DNA from 4 places in the Anoxybacillus andreesenii genome. Region 3 is predicted to be linked to each of the others. Evidence: riboswitches for the same ligand, from Rfam matches in the RefSeq annotation. Region 3 holds a riboswitch; each other region holds the start of a gene.

Region 1 (5,248 bases), on a different contig from region 3:
TTTGAAACTTTCGATAGGCTCGTCCATTCATATAGAAAAAGAAGCTGACCAAGCCACTGCTTTTGATGATCTCTTTTGCCAGATGCTGAACAGATTTTTGCGAGCGGACCTTTTCATCCGACAAGTAAATTCCTAACAACCCACGATTGATTAGTCGGTGGAAACGCTTGTTAGGCAATCCCTCTGTATGCTTGTCTGCTTCTGTCACAAAGTGCTTCAACCGTTCGAACAAACTCTGCTCATTTTTATAATAAAAGCAAAAGTTCAAATCGCCACCCTTTTTATCCTCTTCCTGATCAATAAAGTAATCGAGTAAAATATGCAGCCCTTGGATATATGGAAAATAGCCATTTCTAATTTTCTCAGCATGGCTAGACTTGAAATCCTCACTCATCCCGTGGGAAATTAAGCAGAAGATGCCTAAAGTAGAGCCAGAGCACGCAGAAAATTCATACCATTCCATTTCGGGTATTTGACTCTTATGCTCCTCGAACCAGCTTTTGAGTCTTGGGATTCGCTCATCCACCTTGACATGCTTATGTATTTGGAGGTCACAATAATAGCGGCAAAGCTCTAGCAAATAATCTTTTATGTGAAGATAATGAGGATTATTTTGGAGGACGCTCTGACAGGTTTCAGCCAATTCTCGCAGATAACCCCCATCATCTTTTTCCTTTCGAAAGCGATAGTAATCCTGATGATCTTTTCCTACAGTTAACGCTACCTCCATGGATTCATGGAGTGCTGAAAAATCCTCAGGATCTAGGGATGTGCTTCGATCGCAAAGATTGTCTAAATAATCGCTAATGGTTTGATAGGCCACAATGAATTTGATGGCTTCTTTGTATTTTTCTCCAGCCATAAAAGCAAGAATAGAACCACCCTCACAGTGAAAGGTTTTCGTTTCAATGCTTGCAAGTGCCTGTTTTCTTAGCTCATCATCAGGAATTTCCGTCGCCCTTTTTTTCCAATAGGCCAGCTCCATATGAGCGGTCGGTAGAATTTTTCTATATACTTTGGACATTAGACTGAGCGGCTCAGACGGTACTGCCATAGAAATTCCTCCTTATACGACGTATCCAATCGCCTTCAATTGACTATAAACAAAATCCTTTGCATATTCAAATACTTCGTCCCGTTCTGGATCGTTAAAGATTTCATGGTAGCATTTAGGCCATTCCTTGAATCTTTTTTCAGATAATGGAGCGTGGTTGAACCATTCTGTCACTGCTTGTTTATTCACGATTTTGTCATCCCCCGCTTGCATTACAAGCATAGGTACATCCTTCACTTTTTGAAGCTCCTCAAAGGCAAGCTTCATGGAAGCATCCAATTCACGGAACCACCTGATAGAAATTTTATCAATATAAAGAGTATCATTTCGATCAATGTCCAGAATTTCTTTGTTCCGCGTTGCGATATCGACACTAATGCCTGAATTTAATCTTAATTCGGGCGCAATCACGTTGAGAAGATAAGAAATCCCATTTAGTATTTTTCCTGGCCTATTCACGAGCGCTAAGCACGGTGAAGAAAGGATGACACCGGCAAGATTGAGATTCTCCTCCTGCAATAAACGAATGGTGATAAGTCCACCCATACTATGACCGAGCAAGAACACTGGTAAATCAAACTGATAGGCGGTTTCAACCCACGCCTTGACCTCATCTAAATAGTCGTCAAAGGAGTCGATATGTCCTCGTTTAGATCTTGTCGTCATCCCATGCCCTGGCAGGTCGCCCATAATGACCTGAAAACCAGCCTGACGCCACATTTCAATTAGCCAGCCGTAACGGCGATGATGCTCTAAAGCACCGTGCACCATGACAATAACTCCTTTTGCCTCTCCGTCTGGTTCCCACTTCCACATGAATTTCCCCTCCTTCGACTTGAAGCTATCATTATTTTAGCACAAAACAAAAGATCAACTCATGAATTTACTGCTCCGAAAACAATTATTCACACTTTATTTATATTATTCGGTAGAATGAAATTACCCATAAAAATAAGGAGAGATGGTTTATGATTTATCCATTTCATAACAAATGGCCACACATTTCATCAACTGCCTTCATTGCTGATTATGTCACCATTACTGGAGATGTTAAAATTGGCGATGAGTCAAGCATATGGTTTAACACGGTTATAAGGGGAGACGTAGCCCCAACGATCATCGGTAAGAAGGTCAATATCCAGGATAATAGTGTCCTCCATCAAAGCCCTAATAATCCTCTCATTATCGAGGATGAGGTAACAGTGGGGCATCAGGTGATCTTACATAGCTGCATCCTTCGTAAAAGAGCTTTAATTGGTATGGGCTCGATCATTCTAGACGGAGCTGAGATTGGAGAAGGTGCATTTATTGGAGCAGGCAGCTTGGTTCCTCAAGGTAAGAAAATCCCACCAAACACCCTTGCTTTTGGGAGACCAGCGAAGGTTATAAGGGAACTGAATGAAGACGACATTGCCGATATGAAAAGAATTTCAAGAGAGTATGCAGAAAAAGGACAGTACTATAAATCCTTACAGCAAAATTCATAACCACTTCCATGTGAGAAAAAAGAAGTTACACATAAACGATGTAACTTCTTTTTAACGTATTGGCTCGGTTATCTTTTGTTGTTGATCTTCATATCCCCTTATACGTGTACGTTCTCTAAGTTATTCGTACCGAATAAAACCCGTTCACGTTCACGTATAAGGCTATAATCAACACTGTACATTAACAAAGCCTACTTATTCTATTTTCCAGCCTGTTCTCGAAGCACATCTGCTTTGTCTGTACGCTCCCAAGGAACATCAATATCAGTTCGCCCAAAATGACCATATGCGGCCGTCTTCTTATAAATTGGACGACGTAAATCTAACATTTTGATAATGCCGGCTGGACGTAGATCAAAATGATTACGCACGAGCTCCACAAGTACATCCTCACTTACCTTCCCCGTTCCAAAGGTATCAACAGAGATAGAAACTGGTCTGGCAACACCGATGGCATAGGCTAGCTGTACTTCCACCTTATCTGCCAGTCCTGCAGCAACAATGTTTTTGGCGACATAGCGTGCAGCATAGGCTGCCGAACGGTCCACCTTTGTCGGATCCTTACCTGAGAAGGCTCCACCACCATGGCGCGCATAACCGCCATAGGTATCAACGATAATTTTTCGACCCGTTAACCCAGCATCTCCCTGTGGGCCACCGATCACAAATCGACCTGTTGGATTAATAAAATACTTCGTGCTGTCATCAATTAACTCCCTTGGTACAACTGGGTTGATCACATGCTCTTTAATATCTTGTTGAATTTGTTCGAGCGAAATTTCCGGATGATGCTGAGTTGAAATCACGATCGTGTCAATGCGAACCGGTTTCCCTTCTTCATCGTATTCAACCGTAACCTGAGTCTTCCCATCTGGGCGAAGATATGGAAGGATTTCTTCCTTGCGTACTTCGGCAAGACGACGAGATAATTTATGCGCTAGCGAAATCGGAAGAGGCATGAGCTCCTTCGTTTCATTACAAGCGAATCCAAACATTAAACCTTGGTCCCCGGCTCCAATCGCTTCAATCTCTTCCTCAGTCATACTTCCTTCACGGGCCTCTAGTGCCTTGTCAACGCCCATAGCAATGTCAGCTGACTGCTCATCAATCGAGGTTAATACTGCACATGTCTCTGCATCAAAGCCATATTTTGCCCGATTATAACCAATTTCTTGAATGGTTTCACGAACAATCTTTGGAATGTCCACATATGTAGATGTTGTGATTTCTCCCGCCACCAATACAAGACCTGTCGTAACAGATGTTTCAGCAGCTACACGGGCATTCGCATCTTTTGCTAAAATAGCATCCAAAATCGCATCAGAAATTTGATCACAAATTTTGTCGGGGTGACCTTCCGTAACTGACTCAGAAGTAAACAAACGAGCGTTTCTTGACATCCGATTTCCTCCTTTAATATATATGCTCGAGGACTCCCACCTCGTTTTGATACGGTACTCATTCCCTATGTAGTATGAAATAAACATGATCTTTTTATGATTAATTCTAGGGCTCCGCCGCTACTTAGGGGCAAATAAAAAAACCTTCCCTATGAGGAAAGGTTGAAGATTCCATTTCTAGCCTTTCACTCTTATCGTTCAAGGATCGATACCTTGCTTCAGGTTAGCACCGTTGCCATAGCACTGAGAGTGATCTTTTCTGATCCTTCTCCATCATCATAGCCGGTTGCTGGGTTTCATAGGGCCTGTCCCTCCACCTACTCGGGATAAGAGAGTATCCGTTCAAATTAAAATCTTATCGAAAGGATACAATAGTGTCAACAGAAATCTATATTTATTATAAATTTTTCACAGTGAACAACTGTCATCGCTACATTTATGTGCTTTAAATTGATGCCGCCTTTTGGCTATCCATCCGTATATGGGGCGGCCAATCACATGCATGTAGGGAATATAGAGGAAGGCTCCAATTAAAAAAGTGTACGGACTAATTAGGAGAAGCTTCCGTACCGCTTCAAAGCCTTTTAGCACCCTTTTATCAGGAAGGATGATATGCAGTTCCCTTCTTAGCTCTATTGCACTGAAGGAATACTCTTGATCTGTCTTTTCATATTCCTGAAGCGATAACCAATTCACTTTAGTTTTTCTATCTATCTTTTGAAAAATCCTTTTTGACTCCTGACACAATGTACAATTGGCATCATATAATGCATATATTTTCATTTTTACCATTCCCATCTGTGATTCGGATTGAATACATTAACACTAAACTTTACTGGAAAAAATCCGAAATAAAATAGGGAAAATTCCCATCATTAGTATAGACTAATGAAGCCAATGTGTTATACTAATCCTGAGATGTAATCGTTTAAACTTCCAATCTGCACGAAAGTAACTGCGCTGAAAATTTGTCAATATTCTATTCGACATTTCCCGAATAGGTCAAAATAAAATAAATTGCTGAAAGAAGGTTTTCATCAAATGAATTCAGTTAGCCTCTCGAACGAATTACATGCATTATTACAACAAGACAATGTTCATGTACAGCTTTCTGTTCCTCAGTTAGTCGAAAAGGTTTTAAAACGCAATGAAGGAGTTTTAACGTCGACAGGTGCTGTTCGCGCAACTACAGGAACGTATACGGGCCGTTCTCCTAAAGATAAATACATTGTTGAAGAGCGCTCCTCTAAGGATAAAATTGAATGGGGTTCTGTCAATCAGCCCATTTCTGAGGATACTTTTGACCG
Region 2 (5,248 bases), on a different contig from region 3:
CATGAAGCGTTTCTATGCCAAGTGTAAATTGGAAAGCATTAAGCGGACTTAGCGCTGGACCAATATCTCGTAGCAGCTGGACCCGAGCCTTCGTAATATACGCTGCAGCACCAAGTGCCTCACTATAAACAATATTGTGATAGCTTGGATCAGGCTCAACAAACCCAGGGAATTTCGGAGAATTCCAATCAAAATTACCACCATCGACAATAATTCCTCCAAGAGTCGTCCCATTCCCTACGAGCCATTTCGTTGCTGAGTGAATAACAATATCAGCTCCATGCTCGATTGGACGGCATAGATACGGAGTTGCAAAGGTATTATCGATAATTAGTGGAATTCCAGCTTCATGTGCAACATTTGCTACGGCTTCAATATCCAACACTCTTAGGCTCGGATTTCCGATTGTTTCGGCAAAAAGTGCTTTTGTCTTTTCGGTAATGGCTTCTTTAAAATTATTCGGATCAGTTGCATCAACAAACTTCACATTAATTCCGTATCTTGGGAGTGTCACTGCAAAAAGATTATAGGTCCCCCCGTACAGATTGCCAGCAGCTACAATCTCATCTCCTGCTCCTGCAAGATTCAGGATTGCGGTCGTAATGGCCGCCATTCCACTTGCGACTGCTAATGCTCCAATTCCCCCTTCAAGGAGAGCCACACGCTCTTCAAAAACAGTGACAGTCGGATTATGGATACGAGTATAAATGTATCCAGCCTCTTTTAAAGCAAATAAATTCGCTGCATGCTCAGTGTTTTGAAACTGATAGGCATTGTTCTGATAGATCGGTACTGCCCTTGCCCCTGTTACCGGGTCCGGACTTAGTCCTCCGTGGACTCCCAATGTTTCTAAACGGTACTTCTTCTTGTTTTCACCCATTTTTCCTACTCCCCTTCTTTTCAAAGAATGCAAAAACCCCTCTTCATAAGAAGAGGGGGATAGAATCAACACTCTTCTTATCTTTCAGAGCAAAGCTCTGCTGGAATTGGCACCGTGTAAAAAACCGGTTGCCGGGCTTCAAAGGGCCAGTCCCTCCACCACTCTCGATAAGAACATCTCATTCAATTAATAGAATACTAGCACGAAACAGATTTCTCGTCAACTAATAATTTTGAAATTTCTGTATGATTACCACTCGTTAACGCAAGAAAAAATAAAGACTCTAAAAATAAGGAATTTCGAATAGTCGATTTCAATTGCAAATGACCGTTTTTTCTGGCTGCTCTCAATTTAATTCTTCCCATTAGCAATTCTTTCATAATCGCTTCCTTACCCGAAATATAAGCATCTATTTCCTGATCTGCCTCCTCTTCCATCCCAAGCTTCCCGTTCTCAATGATTAAGACATTAACCCCGCTATTTGAGTCGAGCATCACCGACATCTTTACACCATTGAGCAATGAGGATAAATGTCCTCTGGAATTAACTTCATCTACTAATATATGTAATATACGCTGCAAAGAAAGCCCTCCTTAAGCAGTGCTTATAACATATATTTCGTTCTAAAAGCTCCTTACCCTTTTTCTTTCTTTCGACAAATACGTAGAAAAGAGCCATTAAAAAGATCATTTCCCGAGAAATATGTAAGTTTCTGTTAGGCTATTGGGCTGCATTTGCTGTCGAAGAGGCCTTCGGTTTATGAATGCTTCTGAAAACAGCAAAAAAGTAAATGGAACCTACTAAATACAAGGAGGCCGTGATGGAAAAGACGATCGCATAACCCCAGTAAGCCCCATGCGCCATAACGATCCCGGTAGATATTGGACCCATTATCGCCCAACCAAGACTAAATACCATTTGGTTGACTGAGTTTGCCAACCCTTTAACAGAGTCGCTTACTTTCGACATCATCAACGAGGTTTGAATTGGATTTCCAGCATTCATCAATGCCTGTCGAAACAGGAAGCCAATCGCAGCAAGCAGCAAGCTCTCCGTATATGCTGTTAAAAGTAAGAATGGTAGAGACGCTAATTGTAAAATCACCACCGCTTTCACTTCGCCAAACCTTTTCACCATTAACGGGCCAATGATCATCGCTACAGCAGTTGCAGCTTGGCCTAGGGAGATGATAAAGCCGATGATTGAATTGGATGCATGAAAACGATCAGCAAAATAAAGGTTTAGATAAGGGATAACCAGTCCTGCTCCAACACCAATAATCAATTGAGCAACAGCAAATAGAATAATAATTTTAAACCCATCGCGCTGGTCCTTAATTTTTTCCTTAAGTGGAATCTTCTCTTTCTTTTCTGTTTGAATTTCTCTTTTCTCCTGGAATTTAAATATAGGGATTAAAGCGATTAAAAATATCGCTCCACCTATAAGCAATGTAAACCGAATACTAATCAGCTCTGAAAAAAACAAGCTAAAAAAATCAGTCAGGGTTCCACCAAGTAGGTTTCCTATTACGTTTGCAGCAGTCATTACGGCTGAGTAGATGCTGAATAAATGAACCCTTTGAAATGGTTTGGAATTCTCAGCCAGCCAAGGAATTCCCGATACTTGCATGAAAGCCGAGGTTAAGCCTGTTAGAAAAGCCAAGGTGACCAATAAGCTTTGCACTTCAATTAACCCTCTAAATAAAAGGACAATTCCCGTCAAGAATGCTCCAAAAAGCATGCTCTTCTTTCGTCCAAAGCGATCACTTAATAAGCCTGCAGGAACTAGGATGATGGCCGTTGCTAATGAGGTCATTGAAATAACCTGACCGTTAACTTGTTCATTATACCCAAGCTCACGGATATAAAAATTGTAGATAACCATAAAAATCCCAAGTCCTACTTGAGCAAATATATTAGCTAATAAAGCAAGCTTAATATTTTTATTGTAACTCTTAAATTGATTAGACCATTCTTGAAAAAATGGCATAGATATATTCCCCTTTTGTTTATTTCGTATCCCTAAATATCATAAGCCTCCTCAGGGATAAAGTAAACAAAAAATTTGAAAATTTAAAATAGACCCATATATGAGTCTATTTATCCGTAAATTGTTTAATTGAATCGTATAGGAATGGGACTGAATGAAAGGCGTAAATCCTTTGCTGAATTTGATTCTGTTTAAAAATAAGTAGACATGGCACACTTTCGATTTCCCATGCTTTCGCAAGATCGGGAAAAAAGTTCAAATTGATCATGCCCCATTTAAACAAAGGGAATAATTCAGCTACAATATTGATCATTTTTCCGGCTACCTGGCAGGTGCCACACATAGGGGTATATAGATAAAGGAAAGAAGTGTCCATGTTCTCTTCAAGCTCCAAAATGTCCTTTTTTTCATACTCCCTTATCATCGATCAAGAAACTCCGTGTGTACATCAATATTGGCCCCTAGTAGCACAGTTGCTAGATGATGCTCAGGGGCTGTCGCAACCTCTCGGTACATTTTATCAATATAAATATGCTCTGCCTCTGGTAGCTCTCTAAGAAATTGCCTTCTGAGCTTTTCACCGGAATCATCTGCATCAACAAGAACATAGACCTCTTTTCCAGTCAGATAATCGATCAATTCGTCCAATCGTGTGATCCCAATCGTCCCGTTTGTACAAATAATTTCAACTGGTTCTTTAATAATGCTTTGAACCTTTCTTTTATCTGATTTACCCTCAACAATCAGTATCTTTTCTGTGTTCCATTCATTCATGCCTATCACCTTGTTCTTTATGACAAAAGCGCCCCACCCTGAGTGGAGCGCTTTTACTTTTTTAGTCTTCCTTCACCATTTCTTCATATTGCTCAGCAGTCATAAGATTCTCAACATCTGCCATGCTAGCCGGCTCAACGACGATCATCCATGCCTTTTCATATGGAGATTCATTCACGAATTCTGGGCTGTCACTTAGGTCCTCGTTTATTTCAACCACCTTGCCGCTAATCGGTGCATATAGCTCAGAGACAGTCTTTACTGATTCAACACTTCCGAATGGCTCGTCTGCTGTTATTTCGTCGCCTACCTCTGGTAGCTCGACAAAAACAATATCGCCGAGCTCGGATTGAGCGAAATCAGTAATCCCAATGCGAACCTTGTCTCCTTCTACTTTAACCCACTCATGCTCTTCTGAATAGCGTAATTCCTTTGGTGTATTCACCTTAACCCCTCCTAAATACTATAGCCAATTTTTTTCGTAATCCTCTTCTTTAAACCCAACTGTTACTTTGTCACCATCTGTAAGCAATGGACGTTTGATAAGCATGCCATCTGAAGCAAGAATATCAAGCAGCTCTTCATCCGAGGCCGTCTTAACCTTATCCTTTAATCCTAGCTCCCTATACTTCATGCCGCTTGTGTTAAAAAACTTCTTTATATCAAGTCCACTCTTAACGTACAGCTGTTTCAGCTCAGCCCGAGAAGGAGGATTTTCGACAATATGTACTTCTTGATACGAGATCTGGTGATGGTCCAGCCATTTTTTTGCATTTCGACATGTACCACATTTCGGATACCAATAAAAAGTCAGAGCCATTTTTTCACCTACCAATGTTATCATATCCACATCTGTATAAATTTTGCAATCTATAATTAAATTTTATCATATTTGCTACGAAAGATCATGACAATCTAAGGTCAGTCGAAACAATACTTGATTGCTTTGATCTAGCAAAAGGCTCCCTTACCACTGGAAGGGAGCCACATTAATATTATAGTACAAACTTTTCAGCTTCGATTAGCTTCACAGAAGCTTCACGTTTCTTCGCAATCACATTTGTTGGAACATGACGAGTAAGCTTACGAAGAGTTGACATCATCATGCGAAGCATATCTCCATCTTCACAAGCAACTAAGGTCTCTTTTGCATCTGCTTCAATTTTGTTGAATGCTTCTTGACAGAAGATTTGTGTATAGAGAAGCTTTTGATTGCTCTTCTCTAAACCGCTCTTGGCAATTGCTTTTTCTGTACGTAGCACAACAGATTCCATCGCATACACGTTTGCCACAATGTCCGCAATATTAACGAAGATTTCTTGTTCTTTTTCTACTTCCTTGCCGAATTTTTGAGCAGCTAAGCCTGCAGCAAGTAAAGCAATCTTCTTACCGTTGTTCACAAGCATCTTCTCTTGTGCTAATGGCTCATCACCTGGCTCTTCTGGCATAAGCATCATAAGCTCTTCTTGTAGAGCCATTGCTTTTTGGAATAGCGGAAGCTCACCCTTAAGGGCTTTCTTCAAATAAGTGCCTAGCACAAGTAGACGGTTGATTTCATTTGTACCTTCAAAGATACGGTTAATACGAGAGTCACGGTAAGCACGA
Region 3 (5,248 bases):
TTTTGGTTGTTGGTCCCATCGCACCCGCAACAAAGCGTGGCCAAAGGGCTGTTGAGTATTGGTCGGCTGCTTTTTTTGCAATAATTGCCGCTGTTTTATTTAACTCGTACGCCCTGTCCCCAAGGTCATATTCATCAAGGACAACTTCTGTTGCCCCAAATGTATTTGTTTCAATAATGTCAGCTCCAGCTTCTAAATATTGCTGATGAATGGACTCAATCACATCTGGTCTGGTCGCATTGAGAATTTCATTACAGCCATCATATTCTTCGCCACCAAAATCATCGGCGCTCAGGTCAGCTTGCTGGAGCATCGTCCCCATCGCACCATCCATAATCAGTATTCTCTTTTTCATTTCGTTAATTAATAACGCTTTCGACATTTTTCATCCTCCCTTGCCTCTTGCTGTGTTTGTTCGTATATCGCGCGAGCTCCACCGTCATTTCATATCGGAGAAAAGGGGTGATTAAATAAATTCCATTGAATAGCTCTGCTGCCGCATCAATTAAGGATTTCGTTATGGCCAACCCTTCCTGTGCTGAACGGATTGGGTCACCTTGTAATGAAGCCATTGTATCACGAATGGACTGTGCGATCTTAATACCGGGTACCTCGTTATGCAAAAACTCTGCATTTTTGCTGCTAGTTAAGGGCATTAAGCCAATATAAATCGGGGCCTTAAGGTGCTTTGTTGCCTTATATACCTCCATAAGCTTTTCCTCTGAATAAACTGGTTGGGTGATAAAATAATCAGCGCCATATTTGATTTTCTTCTCCATTCGTTCGACCGCTTTTTCCACGGAACGAACATTGGGGTTGAAGGCGGCTGCGACAGAAAAGACCGCTTTTTGGCCCAAATCCTTTCCTGAAAAAGATAATCCTTCATTGAACTGTTTGATCATTTGAATCAGTTCAAAGGATGATACATCATATACGGATGAGGCCCCCGGAAAATCTCCGACTCGGGCAGGATCTCCTGTTATCGCTAAGACATCATTCAATCCAAGGGTATGCAGACCCATTAAATGAGATTGCAATCCAATGATATTGCGGTCACGGCATGTGATATGGATAAGAGGCCGCAAGCCGACTTGAGTTTTTGTTAGATAGCCGAGGGCAGAATTTTCAATGCGAGGGGAGGCGAGGGAGTTATCTGCTAATGTAATCGCATCAATTCCCTCTTTTTTTAACTCCCTTGCTCCCTGAAAAAATTTCTCTGTATTCAGCTTTCGCGGAGGGTCCAACTCAACGATGACGGACGGCCTTTCCTTCACAATTTGCTGGAGCGGGGTGTCGTCTCTAACATTTGAATTCTTGACCGAGACGATATGCCTTTCTTTAACGACCTTTTCTGTGATCGGTGCTGCTCCTTTTAAAGCCTCTGCAAAGGCGCGAATATGCTCTGGTGTCGTCCCGCAGCAGCCTCCGAGTAAACGGATTCCTTCCTGGCGAAATGCTATCGCTGATTTTCGAAAATATTCAGCTTCCCCACCGTAGTGGAACTTCCCATCTGTATAAGCAGGGAGACTCGCATTCGGATAGGCTGATAGAAAAGCCTTCTTTGGAAGCTTCACTTCTTCAAAACTCTTAATCATGTGATGCGGTCCGAGTCGACAGTTCAACCCGACAACATCTGCTCCCAGTGACTCTAATCGATCAAACGCTTCATTTAGGGTGAGCCGATTTTGCAGAATTCCGGGCTCTTGGATCGATACTTGGGCGATAATGGGAAGAGTGGTTTCCTTTCGGGCGATGGTCAATACTGCCTCTAATTCCTCCAAATCATAAAAGGTTTCTAACAGAATGCCATCTACGCCTTCTAGGAGAAGACAGTATAGCTGTTCTCGAAAGCTTCGCTTTATTTCATCAAGTGAAAATGCCATTGGGGTGATGCTACGGATTCCACCCATCGTTCCGACTACATAACCTCGGCTTTTCGCGGCTTTTTTGGCCAGCTTAACAGCGGCGCTATTTATCTCCTTGACAGATTCCTCCAATCCATATCTTCCGAGCTTCAAGTAATTAGCGGCATATGTATTCGTTTGTAGGAGATCAGAGCCGGCCTCAATATAGGCTTCATGGATACTGCGTATCTCTTCGGGATGGGAGAGATTCAGCTCCTCGTAGCAACTCCCTGTGCCATAGGAGTAGAGAAGGGTTCCCATCGCGCCGTCCCCAATTAATATTTGCTGATTTAATTTCTCTAGGAAACTCATATTCTCACTCCTTTCTATAGTCTTGTTAAAGCGTAGTTTGTAAGGCTGATTGTTTTTTTGCTTCCAATAGGGCCTGTTCTAAATCACTAATTAGATCCTTCGTATGTTCAATGCCAACGGAAAAGCGTAGCAAGCGATTGTCCACTCCCGTTTCAAGACGAATTTGTAGAGGAATGTCGGCATGCGTTTGGGTAGCAGGGTAGGTGATAAAGCTTTCGACGCCTCCTAAGCTTTCAGCAAAGGTGATCAATTTTAAGTTCTTTAGAAAAGGATTCACCCATTTTTCATCCTGAACCCGAAAGGAGAGCATTCCCCCTCTACCTGGGTACAGGACATCGGTTATTGCTTCATGCTTAGATAGAAATTGCACGATTTCCTTCGCATTTTGCTCGTGTTTTTCCATTCGCAGCGCTAATGTCTTCATTCCACGTATAAGGAGCCAGGAATCAAACGGGCTCAAAACTGCTCCATTACCGTTATGGTAAAAAGCGAGGGATTCACAAAGCTTTTCCCCCTTAGCCACAACCAGTCCCGCAAGCACATCATTATGTCCGCCTAGATATTTGGTTGCACTATGGACAACAATATCGGCTCCTTCAGCAATCGGCTTCTGAATGTAAGGAGTATAGAAGGTATTGTCCACGATGAGAAGCAGCTGATGTCTTTTTGCAAGTTCGGCAACCTCTTGGATATTGGTTTGCTCCATTAAAGGATTTGTTGGTGTTTCGATAAAGATGGCTTTTGTATGTTCGTTGATACATCGTTTGATACTCTCAGTACAGCTTGTGTTGACATAGGAAACCTTGAGCCCCCATTTCTTGGCACACTGCTCAAGTAGTCGATAGGTGCCTCCGTATAAATCCTTAGAAACAATCCATTCATCCCCTGATTGGAAAAGGGAGAGGACAGTTAAGATAGCCGCCATTCCAGAGCTGCAGGCAAATCCTTGATCCCCTTCCTCGAGTTCCGCAATGGCCGATTCAAGAATGTTCCTTGTTGGATTTCCCGTACGAATATAATCAAACCCACTTGATTCACCGATTCCTTCATGGCGGTAGGCAGTTGAGAAATAGACAGGTGGATTGACGGCACCGGTGGTTGTTTCACTTCGGTTGCCGATTTGGGCTAGCTTCGTATCTGGTTGGTACATGGTCCACACTCCTTTGTTAAAATGCTGTTTGATATGGGCTTATACGTGTACGTGAACGGGTTTTATTCGGTACGAATACCTTAGAGAATGTTCACGTATAAGGCGATAAAACAAGAACCTAGAGAAAAAAATAAAAGCCTTCTTATAAGAAGAAGACTTTTATCTGCTAAATAAGCCGTTCTTCTTATCTGCCAAGTTTTAACTAAAAAACTTGCTGGAATTAGCACCTTGCAAATATTTGCAGGTTGCTGAGGCTTCATAGGGCCAGACCCTCAACCTCTCTTGATAAGAAATTAGATTCAATTTTCTAAAATTTACTACATTAACAGAATAAAGTCAACAGTAATTGTAAAAACAATCTTTTTGGAAGGTGTAAGGGAAAGCTGTAAATGTTCTTAATATTGACATAAATTTTTAGAATATTTGGTATATAATGAATATAATAACAAGGTACTGAACTGTTACCTTAAAAATAGGAGGGAATTGTGGTGCCATTGAGGAGCCGTTGCCACCATCATTATTTGGAATATGAAGAAAGTACCAATGACTTAGTGGAGGTTGGTGCGATTTTTTCAAAATGGACAGATTGTGGCCATATGGATTTTCCGCTCGATGTACAGGAAACCATCGAGTCCAACGTAAAAGAAAAGAGGAATTATCCAATATCACCTGCCCAGCTGTATTTAAACCTTTTAGATTTTTCATGACGTAAATCCATTGCTCTTAAGCTTGCCTGACGGGTAAGCTTTTTTTAATATAACAAGGCCACCGCTTCGTATTGAGCGGTGGCCCCTGGCATTACTTATTCTTAAAAGGCTTTAGTCCTCGCTTTTCTATTTCATCCTTCAACAATTGCGCCCATTCCTTATCCTTCCCCGACTTCAATGCATCACGATACGAGACAATCAACATTTCATTACTCATAATCTTCAATATGCATACCTCCTGGTAAAAGGATTGTAAATCTATGTTCATTCATTGTAATGGATTTCTTTTCTTTTGAAAACCCTTTTCACGAAATTTTCAAAAAATTATTCATCGAACTTAGGCTCAGCATTCCAGCCTCTTAATCGATTTTACAGAATGAAGAAATCATTATAGGATAGGATCAAGCTGTGACAAGCATAAGGGGGAATTTGAGTGAAGGTTTTTGTCTATGGAACCTTGAGGAAACACGAAAAAAATCATGATAAATTAAAAGCTGCTCGTGTTCTTGCGGAGCAAGCATGGGTATATGGAGAATTATTTGATACTGGACTGGGCTACCCGGTTATGAGGAAATCCAATGAGAAAAAGGTATACGGAGAACTTTATGAGATTGATGATGAAATTTTAAAAGAGCTCGATTGGCTAGAGGGTTATGAGCCTGAAAACGAGGATCATTTATATGAGCGAATGGAGGTTGAGGTCTATACCGACTTCAACAGGACAAGGGCCATTACCTATGTGGAAAACCGAGCCATTGCAAAAGAGGCGATTTCCTCTGGGGACTGGAAGCTTCATCAACTCATGAAATCTAAGCCGAACAAGCTTTATTATTTTGCTTACGGGTCTTGCATGGATGTTGAAAGATTCCAGAAAGCGAATGTGGATCATTTTTTTCAAGCGGTTGTCGGGGCTTGCAGGCTAGACGGGTATTCGATGAAATATCTTTTCTCCGTGGCAGATGGTGGACGTGCGGATATTATTGAGGATGGGGGAGTGGTAGAAGGCATTTTATACGAGGTTCCCTTGGAGGCTGTCGAATATTTATTTGAGCGGGAAGGCTTTTACACAGGATGGTATCGTGCTACCTTTGTCGATGTTACCGTTGACGAGCAAGAGTACAACGATGTTCTAACCTTCCATGTGTACGATAAAAAGGCGGAGCAGGCACCTCCAG
Region 4 (5,248 bases), on a different contig from region 3:
TGAAGGAGCATATCGCAAATACGAAGAAAATTGTCGAGTATCTGCACAACCATCCAGCAGTTTCATGGGTTTCTTATCCAGGTGATGAAGGACATCCTGATCAGGCCCTAGTGGAAAAATATTTACCGAAGGGAGCTGGCTCGGTTGTTGTCTTTGGAATTGCAGGAGGCAGAGAAGCGGGAGCAAAGCTTATTAATCAGCTCGAACTATGGGCACATGTAGCTAACGTAGGAGATGCAAAGAGTCTAATTATTCACCCTGCTAGTACGACTCATCAACAGCTGGACGCGGCAGGGCTAGCAGCTGCTGGGGTATCGGAGGATCTTGTTCGACTTTCCATAGGGATTGAGAATGTAGAGGACTTAATTGAGGACCTGGATCAGGCCATTGAAGCCGCAACAGGAATATCCTCCATTACCGCAAAGGCCTAAGCAAATCTAATAGGCTAGTAAAATCTTTTTCTGTTGACACCCCATTATTTCCGTGATAGTATAAATGCTATATTTAAACATGTATACAAATTGAATAGATGGTTTTACTCTTATCCAGAGAGGTGGAGGGATGTGCCCGATGAAGCCCGGCAACCGTCAGTGGTCGACACTGAAATGGTGCCAATTCACACAAAGCAAATATTGCTTTGGCAGATGAGAGAAAGGGAACTTGTCTTATTGATGCCTTTCTGCTTTTCTGCGGGAAGGCATTTTTGCATTATTTGGTACCTGGTACCGCTCGTGGACTTTTTGTTAGATTTGTCCGTCTGGGGTGGACAGTAGGGTGAATGAAAACCTTTGGTGAGAGAAAGATAACTGTAGCATTCTTGCTTATACGTTTAAAACTAGGTATTTATGTAGGAGTAATCGGATTGAAAATGGGGTGAGCAACAATTGATTTCTATACAAAATGTAAAAAAAATATACGCTTCCAGTAAAGGAAAGGTTACCGCTGTTGATCATGTCAGCCTCGAAATAAAAGAAGGTGAAATCTTCGGTGTCATCGGCTATAGCGGAGCCGGAAAGAGCACGCTAATCAGAATGTTAAATGGTTTAGAAATTCCAACAAGTGGCTCTGTTGTGGTAGCCGAAAAAAAAGTTTCCAAGATTAAGGGAAGTGAGCTTAGAAAGGCCCGGCAGGAAATCAGTATGATCTTCCAGCATTTTAACCTACTTTGGTCAAGAACGGTAAGAGAAAACATTGCTTTTCCGTTAGAAATAGCCAGGATTCCCAAGAGTCAAAGGCTTAAGCGTGTGGATGAGCTAATTAAGCTAGTCGGTTTAGAAGGAAGAGAGGATGCTTATCCTTCCCAACTCAGTGGAGGGCAAAAACAAAGGGTTGGCATCGCAAGGGCGCTTGCTAATAACCCGAAGGTATTGCTTTGTGATGAAGCAACCTCTGCACTTGATCCACAGACGACAGATTCTATCCTTGAGCTGCTTGTGGATATTAATAAACGGCTCGGGTTAACGATTGTTCTTATCACCCATGAAATGCATGTAATTCGAAAAATTTGTCATCGTATAGCCGTAATGGAAGAGGGCAAAGTGGTCGAAATTGGGCCGGTGTTAGAGGTGTTTAAGAATCCCCAAGAACAAATTACAAAACGATTTGTCCAACAAGTTACAGAGCCCGAGGAAACAAGGGAAACAATTGAACATTTAATTGCCTTGTATCCTACTGGAACGGTAGTCCAGCTTGGCTTCGTGGGAGAAACAGCTGAGCAGCCTCTTATCACGAATTTAATCAGAAATTTTGAAGTGACGGTTAATATTTTGCAGGGGAAAATTTCGCAAACACAAAATGGATCTTATGGTACTCTGTTCATTCATTTAGACGGTAACCAAAATGACATAGCGAAGGCGATTGAGTTTATCCAATCCCAGCAAGTTGGAGTAGAGGTGATCAAGAATGCTTAATGAACTCTTTCCAAATGTTCGATGGGAGAAGATGTGGGAGGCAACAGTAGAAACTCTGTATATGACAGGGATTTCGGTAATAGCTACGTTTATTTTAGGAATTATTTTGGGGTTGTTGCTTTTCCTAACAGCGAAAGAAAATATATGGGAAAATATGCTAATTAATAAAATTATAAGTGGATTTGTTAATATTTTTCGTTCAATCCCTTTCATCATCCTAATTGTGCTACTTATACCCTTTACCAAACTACTGCTAGGGACGATGATTGGGGAAAATGCCGCCCTTCCGGCTTTAATTATAGGTGCAGCACCGTTTTATGCAAGAATGGTAGAAATCGGTTTAAGAGAAATTGATAAAGGGGTTATTGAGGCTGCAAGATCAATGGGTGCTAAGACAAGTACAATCATATGGAAGGTACTTCTTCCTGAATCTATGCCAGCCCTTGTTTCTGGGATCACCGTTACAGCGATTGCACTAGTGGGCTATACCGCAATGGCTGGTGTTATCGGTGCAGGAGGTCTAGGGAATCTCGCTTATCTTGACGGATTCCAACGCAGTAGAAATGATGTGACCTTGATGGCAACCATTATTATTCTGGTCATTGTTTTTATTATCCAATTTATTGGAGATTTTATTACAAACAAATTAGATAAGAGATAAAGAGGAGTGTATTTTCATGAAAAAATGGTTAACAGTTTTATTTACATTCGCACTGGTTTTATTTTTAGCTGCATGTGGTACATCTGAGAATGCCAACACTGAAAAAGGTGGAAATGCTGATAATGGTGGGGAGAAATCAGAGGAATCAACAAAACTGGTTGTTGGAGCTTCAAACGTTCCCCATGCTGAGATTTTAGAGGAAGCAAAGCCGCTGCTTAAGGAAAAAGGAATTGAGCTACAAATTGAAACCTTCCAGGATTATGTTCTACCTAACCAAGCATTAGAGTCAGGGGATTTAGATGCTAACTATTTCCAACATATCCCATATTTGAATAGCCAAATTGCAGAGCATGGCTATGATTTTGTCAACGCTGGTGGAATACACATTGAACCGATTGGAGTCTATTCGAAGAAATATAAGAGCCTTGATGAATTACCAGAAGGTGCAACCATTATCATGAGCAGCTCTGTACCTGATCACGGACGTATTTTATCGCTACTTGAAAAAGAAGGGCTCATTACTTTAAAAGAGGGCGTTGAGAAAACAGAAGCAACCGTTGACGATATTGTAGAGAATCCAAAGAAATTAAAATTTGATACTGAATATGAGGCATCCTTACTTCCACAAATCTTCAATAATAATGAAGGAGATGCAGTACTTATTAATTCAAACTATGCGATTGACGCTGGTCTAAATCCATTAGAGGATGCAATTGCAATTGAAGAAAGTGATTCTCCTTATGTAAACGTCATTGCTGTTCGTAGTGGGGATGAGAATAAAGAAGCAATCAAGACGCTTGTAGAAGTGCTTCGCTCTGAAAAAATTCAAAACTTTATTTTAGAAAAATATAAGGGTGCTGTTGTACCCGTCTCAGAATAAAGAGAGGAAAAAGGTATCCGAGCTGGATACCTTTTTTACTTCAATTGAAAGGAAACCACACCAATTCTAAGAAAGCTAAAGCAATCATCATCCTATAGCTCCTCATCGCTGAGTACATCCAAATAACTGAAAAAATCAGCATTGAGTAACAGAAAATACTCTGCTAACATAGGGAAGGTAAATGATGCTGCTTTTGGAATGACAAATTGAAAGGAATGGTTCATTATCAACCCATTAAAATTGAACTACACAGCTGAGATGGACAAAGCGATGCAGGGTGCACATAAGATTAATTATGAGGTATACTCCAGAAAGCATGAAGCAAGGATGCGAGTGGAAAGAAGACGAGAGAAAAATCATATTGAATGCCAACGATTGGCAAGTGACGTATATAGAAACATTTTGTACAGAAGTATATAATAAGGAAGTTAGGAGAAACCGGTGTTTTAATACACTGGTTTCTTCATTTGAAAGATTTAAATGATTTCTATTCTCAATTAGAGTCTATATACATACAAAAATTGGTTAGGGAGAAAATATATTAACCAAGCAATTCTAATCTTACATATAAGATTGAGAGTATCTTTAAACGCTGAGAAATAAATAATCGTGGGAAGGAAGGAAACGGATTACTATTTATTTCAAAATGATTTAACACTGCATAAGAGTTGCTAACACTTTTCATTTGTTATAAGATTGTAATGAGAATAGAATGAGAATAGAAATTGGCTTAAGCCAAAGGAAGAACTTTCATTTCATATACGGAGGTAATATCATGGCAGGATCAACTTTAACAATTAAAGACCTTCATGTTTCTATTGAAGGGAAAGAAATATTAAAAGGAGTTAACCTTGAAGTAAAAGGTGGAGAAATTCACGCAATCATGGGACCGAATGGTACTGGAAAATCAACATTATCTTCAGCGATCATGGGACACCCTAAGTATGAGGTTACGGGGGGCAGCATTACACTAGACGGTGAGGACGTTCTAGAAATGGAAGTTGATGAACGTGCTCGTGCAGGTCTATTTTTAGCAATGCAATATCCAAGTGAGATCAGTGGAGTAACAAACGCAGATTTCCTACGTTCTGCTATTAATAGCCGCCGTGAGGAAGGCGATGAAGTTTCATTAATGAAATTCATCCGTAACATGGATTCAAAAATGGAATTATTAGAAATGGATCCAGATATGGCTCAACGTTATTTAAATGAGGGCTTCTCTGGTGGAGAGAAAAAGCGTAACGAAATCCTTCAATTAATGATGATTGAACCTAAGATTGCGATTTTAGACGAAATTGACTCTGGTCTTGATATTGATGCATTAAAGGTTGTATCAAAGGGAATCAATGAAATGCGTAGCGACAGCTTTGGCTGCTTAATCATTACTCACTACCAACGTTTACTTAATTATATTACTCCTGACCATGTCCATGTCATGATGCAAGGTCGTATTGTAAAATCTGGTGGACCAGAGCTTGCACAGCGCCTAGAAGCGGAAGGATACGACTGGATTAAGAAAGAATTAGGCATTGAAGACGAAACAGTTGGGCAAGAAGCATAAGTGTTAGGAGGATCAAAATGACAACCGAAATTAAATTACCATTTGATAAGGAGTACGTATCCTCTTTTTCAAAAGAGATGGGCGAGCCTGAATGGCTAACGACTCTTCGTCTAGAAGCATTAGAGATGGCGGATACACTTCCTCTACCTAAGCCAGATAAAACAAAAATTGATAAATGGAATTTTACTCAATTTGATAAGCATATTGTAAAGAGCACCGATTTTGCTTCCTTAAAT

What was found. Region 3 has a riboswitch for S-adenosylmethionine ahead of J2S07_RS14700 (methionine biosynthesis PLP-dependent protein). Riboswitches for the same ligand answer to the same signal wherever they lie in the genome.
Region 1: it holds a riboswitch for S-adenosylmethionine, as region 3 does, so the genes downstream of both, metK (methionine adenosyltransferase) here and J2S07_RS14700 (methionine biosynthesis PLP-dependent protein) in region 3, are expected to answer to the same signal.
Region 2: it holds a riboswitch for S-adenosylmethionine, as region 3 does, so the genes downstream of both, J2S07_RS07755 (O-acetylhomoserine aminocarboxypropyltransferase/cysteine synthase family protein) here and J2S07_RS14700 (methionine biosynthesis PLP-dependent protein) in region 3, are expected to answer to the same signal.
Region 4: it holds a riboswitch for S-adenosylmethionine, as region 3 does, so the genes downstream of both, J2S07_RS07760 (methionine ABC transporter ATP-binding protein) here and J2S07_RS14700 (methionine biosynthesis PLP-dependent protein) in region 3, are expected to answer to the same signal.

Annotation. Positions count from the first base shown of each region.
Region 1 is NZ_JAUSTU010000013.1:135,153-140,400, forward strand. It holds gene tbcS (tetraprenyl-beta-curcumene synthase) at 1-1,054, opposite strand, end outside; gene J2S07_RS14405 (alpha/beta hydrolase) at 1,067-1,870, opposite strand; gene J2S07_RS14410 (gamma carbonic anhydrase) at 2,023-2,541, shown strand; gene metK (methionine adenosyltransferase) at 2,742-3,941, opposite strand; SAM riboswitch class I at 4,130-4,274, opposite strand; gene J2S07_RS14420 (thiol-disulfide oxidoreductase DCC family protein) at 4,350-4,724, opposite strand; gene pckA (phosphoenolpyruvate carboxykinase (ATP)) at 4,983-5,248, shown strand, end outside.
Region 2 is NZ_JAUSTU010000006.1:24,638-29,885, reverse strand. It holds gene J2S07_RS07755 (O-acetylhomoserine aminocarboxypropyltransferase/cysteine synthase family protein) at 1-880, opposite strand, end outside; SAM riboswitch class I at 955-1,054, opposite strand; gene J2S07_RS07750 (hypothetical protein) at 1,078-1,461, opposite strand; gene J2S07_RS07745 (MFS transporter) at 1,601-2,869, opposite strand; gene J2S07_RS07740 (thioredoxin family protein) at 2,976-3,293, opposite strand; gene J2S07_RS07735 (toprim domain-containing protein) at 3,290-3,643, opposite strand; gene gcvH (glycine cleavage system protein GcvH) at 3,705-4,088, opposite strand; gene J2S07_RS07725 (arsenate reductase family protein) at 4,107-4,463, opposite strand; gene J2S07_RS07720 (acyl-CoA dehydrogenase FadE) at 4,639-5,248, opposite strand, start outside.
Region 3 is NZ_JAUSTU010000014.1:57,659-62,906, forward strand. It holds gene metH (methionine synthase) at 1-382, opposite strand, end outside; gene J2S07_RS14695 (bifunctional homocysteine S-methyltransferase/methylenetetrahydrofolate reductase) at 360-2,216, opposite strand; gene J2S07_RS14700 (methionine biosynthesis PLP-dependent protein) at 2,242-3,366, opposite strand; SAM riboswitch class I at 3,548-3,658, opposite strand; gene J2S07_RS14705 (hypothetical protein) at 3,855-4,073, shown strand; gene sda (sporulation histidine kinase inhibitor Sda) at 4,165-4,290, opposite strand; gene J2S07_RS14715 (gamma-glutamylcyclotransferase family protein) at 4,507-5,248, shown strand, end outside.
Region 4 is NZ_JAUSTU010000006.1:29,892-35,139, forward strand. It holds gene J2S07_RS07755 (O-acetylhomoserine aminocarboxypropyltransferase/cysteine synthase family protein) at 1-431, shown strand, start outside; SAM riboswitch class I at 539-651, shown strand; gene J2S07_RS07760 (methionine ABC transporter ATP-binding protein) at 885-1,910, shown strand; gene J2S07_RS07765 (methionine ABC transporter permease) at 1,903-2,571, shown strand; gene J2S07_RS07770 (MetQ/NlpA family ABC transporter substrate-binding protein) at 2,588-3,451, shown strand; gene J2S07_RS22060 (YuzK family famiily protein) at 3,722-3,871, shown strand; gene sufC (Fe-S cluster assembly ATPase SufC) at 4,227-5,012, shown strand; gene sufD (Fe-S cluster assembly protein SufD) at 5,030-5,248, shown strand, end outside.